DNA from 2 places in the Corynebacterium macclintockiae genome. Region 2 is predicted to be linked to the other one. Evidence: predicted binding sites of a transcription regulator. Region 2 holds the regulator's gene; the other holds the start of a gene.

Region 1 (7,851 bases), 190 kb from region 2:
AGCTGATGGGAGTCAAGGATTCCGAGGAACTCGCTTGGCGCGACTGGGAGAACTCCGCGCAGTTCGACGACACCCAAAACGACTACTGGCCCCGCCGCTGGGGTCGCGAATACGTTCGCTTCGCCGCCACTGAGAAGCGCGACTACCTGAAGTCCCTGGGTCTCAACGTGCTGCCCACCGTCGGCTGGGCAGAGCGCGGCTCCGGCGACGCCAGCGGCCACGGCAACTCCGTTCCCCGCTTCCACCTGACCTGGGGCACAGGCCCCGAGGTTGTGCGCGTCTTCCGCGAGCCCATTGAAGCCGCCGAGGCAGAAGGCAAGGTCGAGTTCCGCTTCCGCCACCAGGTCGACGAACTGATCGTAGAAAATGACGCCGTCGTCGGCGTTCGCGGCAGCGTGCTGGAACCTAGCGATCTGGACCGCGGCGTGGCGTCCTCAAGAAAGGTCGTGGGGGAGTTCGAACAGCGCGCGTCCGCCGTCGTAGTGACCTCTGGCGGCATCGGCGGCAACCTGGACCTGGTGCGCCGCGCGTGGCCGACCGACCAGTGGGGGCCGGTCCCGAACGACATGGTCACCGGCGTGCCGGCCCACGTGGATGGCCGCATGATCAAGACTTGCGAAACCGCCGGCGCGAACCTGGTGAACACCGACCGCATGTGGGCTTACACCGAGGGGATGAAGAACTGGAACTCCATCTGGCCAGGCCATGGAATCCGCATCATCCCTGGCCCGTCCTCTCTGTGGTTGGACGCGACCGGTAGGCGCTTCCCGTCCAATATCATCCCGGGCGGCGACACGATCGCCACCATGAAGCACCTCGGTACCACTGGCCACAGCTACTCGTGGTTCGTCCTCAACAAGGCGATCGCCGACAAGGAGTTCATCTTCTCCGGCTCCGAGCAGAACCCGGATCTGACCATCAAGAAGGTCAAGAACCTGCTCTCGAAGGTCGGCCCCGGCACGCACCCAGCCGTCAAGGCGTTCATGGATCATGGCGAGGACTGGGTAGTCGCCGACGACCTCGGCTCCCTGGTCGAGGGCATGAACGCCATCGCCGACGACGATGCGCCCGAACTCGACGTGCACGAGATCCGCCGCATCATCGAGGATCGCGATTCCCAGATCGACAACAAGTTCAGCAAGGACTCGCAGATCAACTACATCCGCACCGCCCGCGGCTACCTGGGCGACAAGATCGTCCGCTGCGCCGCTCCGCACCGCCTGCTGGACGAGACGAAGGGGCCGCTCGTCGCCGTCAAGCTGCACGTGCTGACCCGCAAGACCCTCGGCGGTATTGAAACTGATCTGTCCGGCCGTTGCCTGCGCACCGACGGCTCCGTGCTGCCGGGCCTCTACGCCGCTGGCGAGGTTGCCGGTTTCGGCGGTGGCGGTATGCACGGCAAGAACGCCCTGGAAGGCACCTTCCTTGGCGGCTGCATCCACTCCGGCAAGCGCGTTGGCGAGAACCTGAAGGCGACCATTGCTCAGCGCTAGCGAATGGCGCGCCGCGGCGCTGAAACACGGCACGGTTCCGCTCATTGAGAAGACCCTCCGGCGTATCCGCGCCCAGGACCGGAACTTCAATGCGATCTCGGTGCTGCTCGACGACGAGGCCCTGGCCACCGCCGCCGAACTCGATTCCTCCACAGACCCCGGCCCGCTGCACGGCGTGCCAGTGCTCATTAAGGAGGAAGTCCACGTCCGCGGCGTGCCCACCACCTACGGCACCAACGCCAACCCTACGCCCGCGGCCGCCGACGACGAGATTGTTCGTCGGCTACGCAACGCCGGCGCCATCATCCTGGGCAAAACCACCATGCCCGCCTTCGGCGCCTTCCCGTTCACCGAGTCCGAGGCCCGCGGCATCACCCGCAACCCGCACAACCCGCGCTTCACCCCGGGCGGTTCCTCCGGAGGCTCCGCCGTCGCCGTCGCCGCTGGTTGGGTGCCTTTCGCCGTCGGCGGGGACGGTGGCGGTTCGATCCGCATCCCCTCCGCGCATTGCGGCCTGTACGGCCTCAAGCCCGCCCGCGGCACATTGCCAGGGGAGGATCTGTGGTGTCGCCTCGGCACCGCCGGTCCGATTGCTCGTTCCGCACGCGACTGCGCCCTTCTTTTTGACGCCCTGTCTGATTCCGTCGCTACCGAACCCGAGGGGGCGTCACTAAGAATCGGCGTAAGCCTGCGCCCCACAACGCCGCTGACTCCACCGCACCGCGACCACGTCCGTGCCGTGCGCGCGATGGCCGAGCGGCTGCGCGGAATGGGCCACGACGTGCGCGATTACACGCTGCGCCACAAGGATCCGACGGCGGCGTTTGTGACTCAGTTCTTCGCGGGGATCCGCAAGGAGATCGCTGACCTCGAGTACCCCGAGCGCATCGAGGGGCGCCACAAAGTCACGCGCGCGGCGGGCGTGTGGGCGCAGGGGCCGGTGCTGCGCTGGGCAGAGAGCTTCTCCGACCGGCTGGGGGAGCAGCTGGATCGGGTGTTCGACGAGGTCGATGTGCTGCTGACCCCGACCGTCGCTGCGCGCCCGGCGCGGGCCGGTGTGCTGACGGGCAAGGGGATGCTGGCAGCGCAGATCGCCAGCCTTCCGTCGGTGGCCTACACCGCCCTGTGGAACGTGTCCGGCCATCCCGCGATGAACATTCCCGCAGGTAAGGGGCGCGATGGCCTGCCGGTTGGTGTGCAGTTGGTGGCGCGCGATGAGCGGCTTTTGCTGGACCTGGCTAGCGCTTCATCAGCCGGCCCATAACCTCAGTCATCACGCGCCGTGGCATGCGCTGCGACACACTCGTCAGCAGTTTGTTGCGGGCGCCCGCGACGACCGAGGGCGGAGGCGACTTGCGCAGCAGCGCTTCGATGCCCGCAGCGACCACGTCGTGGCTGCTCATGCGCTTGAGTCCGCCGTCGGCGCGGTCGCTGCCCGCCACCCGGAAGAACTCCGTCTCCGTCGGTCCGGGGCACAGCGCCATGATCCGCACCCCCGAGCCCTTCCGCTCCGCGTACAGCCCTTCCGTAAATGACAGCACGAAAGCTTTCGTCGCACCGTAGACCACCATGCCGGGGGAGGGCTGGAACCCCGCGATCGACGACACATTCAGGATGAAGCCATTTCCGCGCTCTTCGAACCGCGGCAGGAACATGTGCGTCAGCTCTACTAGCGCGTGGACGTTCACCGCGATCTCTGCGCGCAGGCTGTCGGTCGGCACGTCGCTGAAGGATTCGTAGTTGGCGAAGCCCGCGTTGTTGATCAGTGAGGTTACCGTGATTCCGCGCGTCGATAGCTCCCACGAAATCTCGCCTGCCACGCCGTGTTCCGATAGGTCTTTGGCTATTACTTCGACCTTTACTTTGTGACGCCTCTTAATCTCCGCCGCAATCCTATTCAGCCGATCCTGACGACGTGCGACCAGAACGAGGTTCGCACCCTTGGCTGCCAGCTGGAGGGCGAATTCCTTGCCGAGACCCGAGCTGGCGCCTGTAATAAGGACGGTTTCTTGGGAGAGATCCAAAGTGCTCATGCCTCTATTTCTACATGATTCGGGGGAGTTCGGCAGCCTGATTGGATTCGAACAAACAGTCTAGTTATACTACAGAGTTAGCTTTTCATACGGCAAAAGTGTTGACTAGTTTGGAACGTGTGTTCTAGAATGGTGTTAGTTCACACAAGGGGATCGCATGAACACCACTGCACACGCCAACACACCCGCCGAACCACCACCAGAAACCACTGAGCCCTACTACCGTCTCGCGCGTTCCGACGATCCGCTGACGGTCACGTCTCGCACCTTAAACCTGACGCATCTTGCTATGGTCGAGCAGTCTACTCCGGCCCCGGACGACCTCGTTCCCGATCATGTATCGAAGATCGCGGTGCGCTTCGGTATTAGCAAGGTAGTGGCGGCCAATTACGCCGACGCGGGCCTGATGCTTGCAGCATTCCCGCGGATCCACGAACTCTTCCGTAGCGGTGCGTTTACCATCCGCCACATCCAGCAGATCACTGAAGCAGTCCAGGCTGTGGCCCCCGAGAAGCGCGCCCATGTTGAGGAAGGGATTCTCAAAGCCCTCAGCCCCACCCGTCCCAACCAGCATGTTCCCACTCCGCGGGCTGCCTATAACAAGGTGAAGACGGTCGTGGGCAATCGGGACGTGTTGGCGACTCCGCACGATAAAGCCCCGCCAAAGGATACGAACGCTCCCGAGCTCTTTTTCGACCGCGGTCAGAACGAGACCACGGCGATCACCCTCATCGTTCCGCGTCTGCGTGGTGTGGAACTGCACAAAGCCGTGAAGTCGGCCGCAACCAAGCGTGGCTGCTCCATGGGCGAGGCCTTCCTGGCCATGCTCGACCAAAGTATCACCACCGAAGTCACCCTCAACCTGTACAAGGCAGTCACCCCGCAACCTCGCGGAGTATTCGCCGAGGATCACTGGTTGTCAGAGGCCGCCAGCTGCGAGTGGCTCAAGAAAGTCACCCACCTGGCGGCCCCCGGGTACACCGCGACGGAGGGCTACCAGGCGACGGAGCTGCTGCGGGCGTCAGTAACAGGGCGCGATGGGCACTGCCGTTTCCCGGGATGCGACGTGCCGGGGTACGCGTGCGACGTCGACCATGTACACCGACATGCCGATGGCGGTCCGACGAGCACCGCGAACATGCACCTGCTGTGTCGTACCCATCACCGGCTCAAAACGGCTGGTACCTGGGACGTTGCGCTGCATGCAGACGGCACGGAGGTGTGGACCTCCCACGGTGACGGCCACCAGGTTGTGACCACGCCCGACGGCCCTCTTGCTCGCGAGAACTTCGCAGAACGCGGGGTTCGGAAGGCACGGGTTGTGCGCCAGTTGAACGCGGAAATAATGCAACGCAACGAAGGGGAACCGCCGTACTAGCCACTACTTCGAAGAGGTGACGGGCAGCACCATCAGCGCGCCGACGATGCAGATGATGCTGCACATGAGGAACATGCCGGGGTAGTCAAAATGCCTCAGCGCGAGTGCGGCTAGGCCGCCACAGAACATGTTGCTGACCCCCTGGGTGAGCGACATCAGCGACACGTCGCGCGCGCGGTTCCTCTTGCTGGGCAACGACTCGTTGACCATGGCCTGATCCACGCTGCTGAAAACACCCCAACTGATACCCAACAGAATCGCCGCGGCACAGACTAACCCCATGCCGGTGGCGATCGTCATCATGCCCGTAGCCGCCGCCACCCCGAACGCCGACACGACAACCAGGATCTTCCGCCGGCCAATCCGATCCGACACATTGCCGCTGACAATCGCGGTGATGATGGTGAAAACCGCATACAGCACGGTCAGCATCAACACGCCGGCGTCTGGATCCGGCACGCCGATGTGATCCCGCAGGTAGTACAGCAAGTAGAACAGGCTGGTGTAATTGGCCAGATGAATCACGAATCGACTGGCGAAAACCAGCCAATAGTTGCGGTAGGACCCTTCGTCGCCGACCGTGACAGACAGCGAATTATGCGGGCGAACGTGCGAATCAACGTGGCCGCGCCCGACGGCGAATTGGAAGATGAAGACAAGGGAAATGACGCCCACAGCCCAGTAAGCCTGCGTAATCGGCAAAGCTGTTGCGACAGCAGTCCCGCCGACAATTCCGAAGGTGTATGTGGCGCCGACAATGCCAGAGACGAGCCCAAACTTTTCCTGCGGCACGACGTCGGCGGTGACTGTCATGAGGTTGTTCGTCACAAACGCAACGAAGACCTGCACTAGGCACCACAATCCGGTGAGAACCCAGAAGCTGGGTGTGAAGGACATCAGAAACAAGCCGACCGTGACCAGGGGAGCGGCCAGCAGCACCCAGGGCAGTCGTTTGCCCCAGCGGTTCACCCAGAACCAACTGCGGTCGGCGGCATAACCGGTGATCAGGCTGGATACCACGGCGGTCGCGCCGCCGAGCATCATGAGTAGGGCGAGGGATTCCTCCTTGCTATCCGGGCGCAGTTCGATCATCTGCAGTCCCAGCAACAGCTGAGTCGGCCCGGCCCAGGCGATGACGGAGCCAAAGAAGGCTATGCCGAACTTCCAGAAGAACAGTTTCGGCTCGCGCTCGGCGGCGGTGAGGGTGTGCAGCATCAGTGGCCGTCCTCTCTGAATTGAGCGCTGATCTCCGGGGTAATGGCGCCTTCGCGGATCAGCGCCTGCAATAGGCGGGCGGCGGGCTTGGCCTGCCGATCAACGTCGACCACGCCGAACTTCTGCGCCATGCCTTCGGACCATTCCCAGTTGTCCACGAAGCACCAGTGGTAGTAGCGCTCCACGGCAGGAACGCGGGAGAGTTCCGCCAGGTGGTCCAGGATGAATGCGCAGCGGAAACGCTCGTCCGCGTCGGCGGTGCCGTTCTCCGTGATCCACACCGGCAGTTGGTAGCGCTCCGCGAGCTCGGCGGAGACCTCAGCAATCCCCGGCGGGTAGATTTCCCAGCCGAGGTCGTTGGTGGGGGTATGGGGGAAGGTGGCGTCAGAAAAACCGCGAACCGCAGTGCGCGAGTAGTAGTTAATGGCGACAGCATCGGCGAAGACCCCGCCGCTGGGGAGGTCGACGCCGGGGTGGCCGAGGAGTGGGTGGAAGCGGCCTTCGAAGAAGGCGGGCTCGATTGCCCCTTGGAAAAGCCATTCGACCAGGGGAGTTAGTGCGCGGTGGATGGGGTTGCGCGGGTTCATGGGGGCGAAAACGCGGCGGTGGTGGGCGAAGGTCACGCGCGGATTGTCCAGGCGTGAGTGGATGCGCTGGTAGGCCAGCAGGTGCGCGGCTGCCATGTTCCGCAGGCACGGGCGGACCTTGGCGAGGCCACCGCGGCCGGGTGGGGTGGAGCCGAAGAGGTACGCTTCGGTGGCGAAGACGTTTGGCTCGTTGATGGTGATCCAGTCGGTGACCACGTCGCCCAGGTGGTCAAGCACGACGTCGACGTAGCGCAGGAAGATCTCGACGTTCGCTTCGCGGGTGAAGGCGCCGGTGGCTTCGAACCAGGCGGGATGGCTGAAGTGGTGCAGAGTCACCAGCGGTTCAATGTCGCGTTCGCGCAGGTCTAGGAGCTCTTCTCGATAGCGCTTTAGCGCGTCGTGGTCGTAGCGGCCGGGTTCGGGCTCTACGCGCGATCACTCCACGCCGACGCGGGCGATCTGCAGGCCGAGTTCGCTCATGAGTTGGTTGTCCTCGCGCCAGCGGCGCCAGTGGTCGGTGGTGGGGTGCGGGGTGGTGCCGTCTTTGGCGACCCACTCGCTCCAGTTGTTGGGGCGCGGCGATCCTTCGATCTGGAGGCCGGCCGATGCGGTGCCGATGCGGATGTTGCTGAGGTCCATGCACCTAACTTATTGACGCCCTTAGTTTCTGTTGGCAAAGTTTTTCATTTTTACCCCATTGGGGGTATTTGGTTTGTTAAAACAAAACAATGATCAAAAAGACAGCAGCGCTCGCATGCACAACAGCCATTGCATTTGCCGGTTTCATCTCGCCAGCCCAGGCGGCGGAGGTGACGAAGAGGGAGAAGGTCGCATACTCCAATGTATTCGGTGACCTGCACATGAGGATGCCGAAGACGGTGGACCGGATCGAATACACGACGACCACCTCGGATGGGAAGAAAACCCAGGTTAGCGGCTATATCGTGGAGCCAGTCGTGGAGTGGAAGGGTAAGGGGCCACGCCCAACGGTGGTGATCGGCCGTGGAACGGTCGGGCAGGGCGACCAGTGCGCGCCGAGTAAGAACTGGCCGCTGGATGGGCAGCCGGGTCCGATCAAGTCGAAGCGTTTGGTGAACCTGGAGGGCATCTACGACTGGGTGTTCGCCTCCAAGGGTGTGCGCGTG
Region 2 (7,851 bases):
CGCGCACGGAGCTGGCCAGAGCCCCAATGTGGAACTGGTGGTACTCCAACGAAGGGGCGTCCACAAGCAAAGGCCCTTGCGCGATCGTGGCGGTAAGGGAAGCGATCGTCGGTGCCTGCTGGCCGGCGATCTGCAGCATGGGGCTGTCGTCCACAACATCGAGCACGCCGATGATGTCGTTCAACATCGACAAGTGCGCCGTGGCGGGCACACCGCCGGTGAAGCTGCCGAAGGAGCCGAAGGGCTCGACGGCGAGCACCACCAGGCGGGCGCCCGAAGGGTCGTCGAACTGCAGAACCTGGCCGCCGCGAACCTCGCCCGAGACGGCGAGGCTACCCGAGGAGTAGGTGGCCTCCAGGGCGTCCTGCCACTTGGGGAAATCCATACCAATGCTGCGGAGTTCAGGAATCATGCCCACCACTCTAGTCCTCTACACCAAATTTCCTATTTACGTCCCCTGACAGGTAAAAATAGAGCGTAATGACGGAAAAGACGGATAGAACCGAACACACTACACACCTTTATGATTCGCCTGCGGCGCCCACGGTCGGCGAGCTCGATTTGGAGGCGCGCTCTAGCCTCCGGCGGTTGTCCCGCGGAGTAAATACCTACACAGACGAGCAGTCCGACGGCTACGACGTTGAGTACCGCAAGCTGAGGCTGGAAAAGGTCGTGCTGGTTGGCGTGTGGACCACCGGGACGATCGCGCAGGTCGAGGCGAGCCTGGAGGAACTGCGGGCCCTGGCGGAAACCGCGGGCTCCGAGGTGGCGGACATGCTCTACCAGCGGCGCGACAAGCCGGACTCCGGCACCTACATCGGCCGCGGCAAGGTCGAGGAGCTGAAGTCAGTGGTGCAGGAAACCGGGGCAGATACGGTGGTCTGCGACGGTGAGCTAAGCCCCGGCCAGATGATTGCGCTGGAGAAGGCACTGGATGTCAAGGTCATCGATCGCACCATGCTGATCCTGGATATCTTCGCCCAGCACGCGAAGTCCAAGGAGGGTAAGGCGCAAGTTTCGCTGGCGCAGATGGAGTACCTGATTACGCGTGTGCGTGGTTGGGGTGGCGCGCTGTCCCGCCAGGCTGGTGGCCGTGCAGGCTCTAACGGTGGCGTGGGCCTGCGCGGTCCGGGTGAGACGAAGATCGAGGCGGATCGTCGCCGCCTGCGCTCCGATATGGCGAAGCTGCGCAAGGAGATCGCGGCAATGAAGACCTCCCGCGAAGTCAAGCGCGAGCGGCGTGATGCTTCCGCCATTCCGCAGATCGCCATTGCCGGTTACACGAACGCGGGCAAGTCCTCGCTGATTAACGCGCTGACTGGCGCGGGCGTGCTGGTGGAGGATGCACTTTTCGCCACCCTGGATCCGACTTCTCGCCGCGCGCAGCTGGCCGATGGTCGCGCCGTGGTGTTCAGCGATACGGTTGGCTTCGTCCGCCACCTTCCGACCCAGCTGGTGGAGGCTTTCCGCTCCACCCTGGAGGAGGTGCTGGCCGCCGATGTGGTGCTGCACGTTGTGGACGGTTCGGATCCATTCCCGCTGGAGCAGATCAAAGCCGTCAACACGGTCATCGGCGGGATTGTGGAGGAATCCGGACAGGCAGCGCCGCCGGAGATCTTGGTGATCAACAAGGTCGACGCGGCCGATCCGCTGGTGCTGGCTGAGCTGCGCCACCGGGTGCCGGATGCTGTGTTTGTGTCGGCGAAGACGGGCGAGGGCATCCCGGAGCTAGAGGCGCAGCTGGAACTGTTCTTGAACTCTTTGGATTCCCACGTGACGTTGCATGTGCCTTTCGAGCGGGGCGATGTGGTGGCGAGGGTGCACGAGCTGGGCACGGTGATTGCCGAGGAGTACGACGCCGCCGGCACCCGCCTGGACGTACGCTTGCCCACGGTGGTGGCTAAAGAGCTCAAAGAGTTCATCGTCGCCGAGTAGACGGAGCCGGCTTAGTGGAGTCGGCTCGGTGGGGCACGAGTAGTTAGGCCGGGAAGGTGACCTCGATGCCCAGATTCTGCAGCTCTGAGACGTAGGGGGGCGGGCGCGTCGTGGTCGGTGACGATCGCCCCAATGTCTTGGATGCTGGCGAAGCTGACGAGGTAATCGAGGCCGAACTTCGTGGAATCACAGAGCGCGACCACGCGGTCGGAGTTCGCCACCATAGCGCGCTTGATAGCGCCTTCCTGCGCGTCTGGGGTGGAAAGCCCATGTTCGATCGTGAGTGCGTTAGTGCCGATAAAGGCGACGTCCGCGTGGAGCACGCCAATGTCGCGGGTAGCTAAGTCGCCAACTACCGCCTGCGAAGCCGCGCGGACGTGGCCACCGATTAGTTGCACGTCGCAGCGGGGGGATTCCGCCAGCGTCGTGGCGATGAAAAGCGAGTTGGTGACGATGTTGAGCTTCGGTGCCATGCGCTCCGGGTCGTTCGAAGCGTTTGCTTCGGCAATGGCTTCGGCGAAGATGCCGGTGGTGGTTCCCGCGTCGATGAATACGGTGCTGCCGGTATCCGGCAGCAGGGAAACCGCCGCCTTGGCGATAGCTCTTTTGGCATTGAGGGAGGCCTTTGACCTGGCCGCGAGCGTGGTGAAGTCCGTTCGGAAGTTCTGCACCGGAACGGCGCCGCCGTGCACGCGGAAGAGCTCCCCACCCTCGTCGAGGACGGCGAGGTCACGGCGAATTGTTTCTGCGGTGACGCCGAACTTTTCCGCCAGTTCATTGACAGTGACCCTGCCATGAATGGCGGTAAGGGAAGCTATCTGACGGCGCCGTTCTGCTGATTCCATACGCGATACTTTAGTGGTTTGCGGGCGGTAGACGGTGGCGTCAGAACCAATGGGGGGAGCCTAGATCTTGCGTAGGACGGCGGCGACCTTACCCAAGATCGTTGCTTCCTCCGCAGGAATGGGTTCGAACAGTGGGTTATGAGGCAGCAGCCACAGGCCGTCACCGTCCTTGTGGAACTCCTTGACGGTGGCTTCGCCGTCGATCATCGCGGCAACGAAATCGCCGAACTCGGCAACCGACTGGGAGCGTACGACGACCCAGTCGCCGTTGAAGATGCCAGCGTCCTGCATGGACTCACCAACCACCTGCAGCAGGAAGAGCTCTCCGTTGCCTACGAGCTCCTGGGGGAGCGGGAAGTGCGCTTCGACGTTTTGCTCGGCCAGGATCGGCGAGCCCGCGGCGATCTGCCCGACCACCGGTACGTAGGTGGCCTCCGGCATGAGCTCTTCGTTCTCAGAAGGCTGCGAAGTGCGGGGGGAAGACGAGGCGGCAGGGGCTTTGCCCTGATTGACCAGCTGACCACCATCAAACGAGCGCACGTCCACTGCGCGGGGGCGCTTGCCATCGCGGCGGAGATAGCCGCGCTTTTCCAGCTGCGTGAGGTGGTAGGAAACCGAGGAGGTGGAATGCAGGCCTACCGCGTCCGCGATCTCTCGGATGCTTGGCGGGTAGCCACGAATGACCGTCGAATCGCGGATGACCTCGAGGATGCGGCGTTGGCGGGTGCTGAGGGCTGGCTTCTTGCCCTCCTTCTCAGCCTGCTTCTCCGCTCGCTTGTCGGCCTCCGACTTCGGCGGGCGCCCCAGTTTGCGGCGGTGGTTAGCGCTTGCGCTCGGGGTGGTGGGGGATTCGTCGGTGCTCACAGGGGTACCTCATTCCGGCGGTGTTTCACGATCGAATCCAATAGTACCCGAAATCGAACGGAGTTCTAGCATATGTGTTCGAAAAAGTTTGGATTTCACTAGACAGTCTCGAACATGCGTGCTAAATTTCATCACAGGTTCTTAATTCGAACAGGCGAGCGAAATGATGGAGAGATTTTCGAACGCTGTCCGGAGCGACTGGTTCACTGTGAACCGCAGTAAGAGATACGAAGCGCGTTACCCCTTAGTGGCAAGCGCGGATCTAAGAAGGAGAAACCACGTGACCACCTCGATTGTACGACAAGAAAACACCCGTCAGTCGCTGAAGTCTGGGCGTGTGTTGCCCATCGATCGTTGCGCTCCGCTGCGCCGCCCGCAGATTCGCAAGCCCGATTGGCGGGCGCTGGACAGTGCTCCTAATTCGAACACCTATGGGTATTCCAACGCGCCCACTGTTCGACCCGTTTCCCGCGATCGTATGGATCGTATCGCAGGCCGGAGTGAATACATGTTCGATCGCCCGAAGGGACGAATGGATCGTTTCTACGCTCGTGTTGACAGAGTTGTGCACTCTCCAGGAGCCACCATTGTTTCTTTGGCTGCAACGTCGATGCTACTGGGGCTGGCCCCGCTCATTGCGCCCTAAAACGCAAACCTAGCCCAAGCTATCGCGGGTGAACGCGAGTGTGCTTGTAGGTTTTTGTTCGGGTTCTGTGTGCGAGGGAGGGGGAGACTAGGCTTAGGGGCGTGTTGTGCCCTTCTTGTAGCTCGGACTCCTCCCGCGTAGTTGACTCGCGCTCCATCGAAATGGGCGTGTCCATTCGCCGCCGCCGGGAGTGTAGCCAATGCCAAACGCGTTTTACCACCATCGAAAGGTCTGTCCTGTTGGTGGTTAAGCGCAACGGAGTGACCGAGGAGTTTAGCCGAGAGAAAGTCATCAAAGGCGTGCGTCGAGCGTGCCAAGGGCGCGATGTCTCCGATGATGCGCTCAAACGCCTAGCGCACGAGGTAGAGCAGGCAGTACGAGTGGCACACGGCTCCCAAGTGCCGGCCAACCAAATTGGCCTGGCGATCCTGGATCCCCTGCGCACCCTCGACGAGGTTGCGTATCTGCGCTTCGCCTCCGTGTACAAGTCCTTCAACTGTGCCGAGGACTTCGAGCAGGAAATCGAATCCCTACGCGCACACCGCAAAGCCCTGGCAGAGCGGCAGGACGGCTCCGAAAGTTCGCATCCCGAAAGCTAGCGGATTTTTTCCAGCTTCTTGCGAATGCGCTGCAGGGACACAGAATGGGCGGTGCCCAGGTTCTGCGCGAACAGACTGACACGTAATTCCTCGATCATCCAGCGCACCTCCTTGATCTGCGGTGATGCTGCGCGAGCAGTCGGCAGGCGCTTCTTAGTCTTCTCCAGCAGATCGAAGGCCTCCTGAACCTCATCGTCCAGATCTTCCTCCTTATCTGGATCCAGCTTCATCAGCTCCAACCGCGCCCGCATCGCTTCCACATAGCGGGGGACATGTCGCATGTGCTCAATGCCATTGCGTGCAATCGCGTGTTTGCCCAGGAAGAAGTCCAGCTGCCGCTGCATATCGTCGATGGCCGTTCCGGACCACCCCTGCAGCTCTGCGGTCATGTCCGCCACTGCCAGCACCGCGGGCGCCAAAGCAACCACATACTGGCGCACCCGGCCAGGCCCCTGGGAGCGGGCTTCTGCCACGACCTCCTCGCAGCGCTCCGGATCCCGAATGATGGGGCCCAGCTTCATCAACATGTCCCGGCAGGCCAACGCGACCACGTCGTTCACCAGCCCGTCCACGCCTCCGGGGATCTGCTCCATGGCGACCCGTTGCCGCAGTGGCAACCCCTTGATCATCTGGTTGGGGGATACTGTGCATGCGTCGATCATCATGTTCAGCACCGTCGTGAACTGCTGGGCATCAGCCGCTTGGCGGGTAGGGAATGCCTTGAGTGTGACTCCGCACTTGGCTGACTTGCCAGTCGACGTGCTTGCGACAATGGCCGGGTACGTGTGCAGAGTCTGCCCGTCGACAATGGTCTCAACAGTCTCCGGGAGCACACCGATGCCATCGGCCGTCCACGCCTCCGCGGTAGCCAGCACGCCGGTGGATGTTCCGGCGGTTTTCCCGCGCCCGGCACGAGCCGTGCCGTTGTTGACCTTGTTGTCCTTGTTGCCCCTGTTATCTTGGCTGCTCTTGCGGGCGGCCGGGGAATGCTGGGCGGCGTCACTGGGGCTAGCCAGGTTGGACCGCGCCGCCGCCTGCGCGATCGCGGAGGTGACCTGCCCGGATAGCTTGTTCTGCAGGTACTGCAGGTCACGCGACTTCTCGATGACCTTGCCCCTGCGGTCGATCGCCGCGAACTGCATCCGCAGGTGCCCTGGCACCCGAGACCAATCGAAATCCTGGGCGCTAATGCCCTGGCCACCCAGCCCACGCAATGCCTCCGCCAGTGCGAAGTCGAAATCCCCATTAAAGGGCACCATCTTCTGCAACGCGGCAGAAGCGAAGTTGCTGGCGGGAACCACACTGGTACGCAGTGGCTTCGGCAGTGAACGGATCAGCGCCACCGCTAGCTCCTCGCGCATTCCGGCCACCAGCCAGCGGGTCTCGGGCTCAGAGACATTGGCCAGCAAAGGTAGCGGAACGCGCATAGTCATGCCGTCATCCGGATCGCCCGGCAGGAAGACGTAGCTCAGCTCAAACTCCAGGCTGCCCTGCTGCCAAATATCGGGGAAGTCGTCGGCGGCCTGCGCGGCTTCCTGCGAATCGATCAGGGCTTCCAGGGTGAAGTCCAGCTGGTGCGGATCCTTATGGCGAGCCTTCTTCCACCAAGAATCAAAGTGTCGGGAGGACACGATCTTTTCTGGCAATCGGGCGTCATAAAAATCGAATAGCACCTGGTCGTCGACAACGATATCGCGACGGCGAGCCTTATCCTCTAGCTCCGTAGCCTCGGCCAGAAGTTTCTGGTTGTGCGCGAAGAAGTGGTGACGGGTCTTCCAATCACCCTCGACAAGCGCATGGCGGATGAACAATTCGCGGGCTAGGGGACGATCCACTTTGGAGGCATTGACCATCCGATCCGCGACGATCGGCAGGCCCAACAGCAGTACCTTTTCATGCACCATCGCCGCACCGCGGGAGGAAGACCACACTGGCTCGGAATAGTTGTACTTCACCATGTGGGGCGCAATGGCTTCGATCCAGCTGGGGTCGATGGGGCCTACGGTGCGGGCAAAGACCTGCGACGTTTCCACCAGTTCGGCGGCCATCAGCCACTGCGGCGGCTTCTTCGACACGTGCGAGGACGGATGCACCACAAAGTGCGACCCTCGGGTGCCGGTGAACTGCTTGGAGTTGCCCTCGCGCATACCCACATGCGTCAATAGACCGCTGAGGACGGATTTGTGGACCAGATCCTCGTTGATCGACTCGGGCTCGAAGACGAGCTCGCGGACGTGGCGAATATTGGGGATCTTCCAGCTCAAATCCTGCACCACGGACAGCATCTGGCGCACCAGGTCCATCCATTCCCGCACGCGGACGTAGTGGATAAACTCGCGCTGGCACAGCTTTCTGAACTTGTTCGCCGACAGTTCCTGGCGCTGTTGCTGCAGGTAGTTCCAGAGCTTCAGCAAGCTCACGAAGTCGGAGTTCGCCTTGAAACGCGCGTGCATCTCATCCGCTTGCTGCTGCTTTTCCAACGGCCTTTCGCGCACGTCCTGGATGGACAGCGCGGAGACGATAACCGCGATCGGTTCAATCAGGTTGTTCGCATGCCCTGCCACCAGCATGCGCGCCAGTCGCGGATCGGTAGGGATGCGCGCCATGTCGCGGCCGATGGGGGTAAGCGTTGCTTCTTTTTCTGACGCCAACGCTCCGAGCTCCTGCAGCAATGCCACACCGTCGCGGATCGACTTGCTATCGGGTGCTTGCAGGAACGGGAACTTCTGGATATCGCCCAAGCCCAACGCGGCCATGGACAGGATCACGCTGGACAGGTGGGTGCGCAGGATTTCCGGATCGGTGAACTCGGGGCGGGCCTCGAAGTCCTCCTCGGAGTACAGGCGGATCGCGATGCCGTCGGCGATTCGGCCCGAGCGGCCGGAGCGCTGTTTCGCGCTGGCTTGGCTAATTGGCTCCACCGGGAGGCGCTGGACCTTGGTGCGGTGGGAGTAACGGGAAA

Evidence for each region. Region 2 encodes LexA, which represses DNA repair genes until DNA is damaged. Its sites were predicted from a motif close to CGAACANNTGTTCG; they were not measured.
Region 1: a site for LexA is predicted at 3,639-3,652, ahead of L8U58_RS03220 (HNH endonuclease signature motif containing protein). Genes of this name have one in related genera too.

Annotation. Positions count from the first base shown of each region.
Region 1 is NZ_JAKMUV010000002.1:325,491-333,341, reverse strand. Features, by position in the region: gene L8U58_RS03235 (FAD-binding dehydrogenase) at 1-1,493, shown strand, start outside; gene L8U58_RS03230 (amidase family protein) at 1,480-2,757, shown strand; gene L8U58_RS03225 (SDR family NAD(P)-dependent oxidoreductase) at 2,732-3,526, opposite strand; gene L8U58_RS03220 (HNH endonuclease signature motif containing protein) at 3,684-4,904, shown strand; gene L8U58_RS03215 (MFS transporter) at 4,908-6,119, opposite strand; gene L8U58_RS10230 (family 1 glycosylhydrolase) at 6,119-6,544, opposite strand; partial or broken gene L8U58_RS10225 (family 1 glycosylhydrolase) at 6,626-7,123, opposite strand; gene L8U58_RS03200 (hypothetical protein) at 7,142-7,345, opposite strand; gene L8U58_RS03195 (alpha/beta fold hydrolase) at 7,435-7,851, shown strand, end outside.
Region 2 is NZ_JAKMUV010000002.1:132,257-140,107, forward strand. Features, by position in the region: gene L8U58_RS02270 (hypothetical protein) at 1-412, opposite strand, end outside; gene hflX (GTPase HflX) at 481-1,935, shown strand; gene L8U58_RS02280 (DeoR/GlpR family DNA-binding transcription regulator) at 1,947-2,780, opposite strand; gene lexA (transcriptional repressor LexA) at 2,841-3,644, opposite strand; gene L8U58_RS02290 (hypothetical protein) at 3,925-4,290, shown strand; gene nrdR (transcriptional regulator NrdR) at 4,392-4,889, shown strand; gene hrpA (ATP-dependent RNA helicase HrpA) at 4,886-7,851, opposite strand, start outside.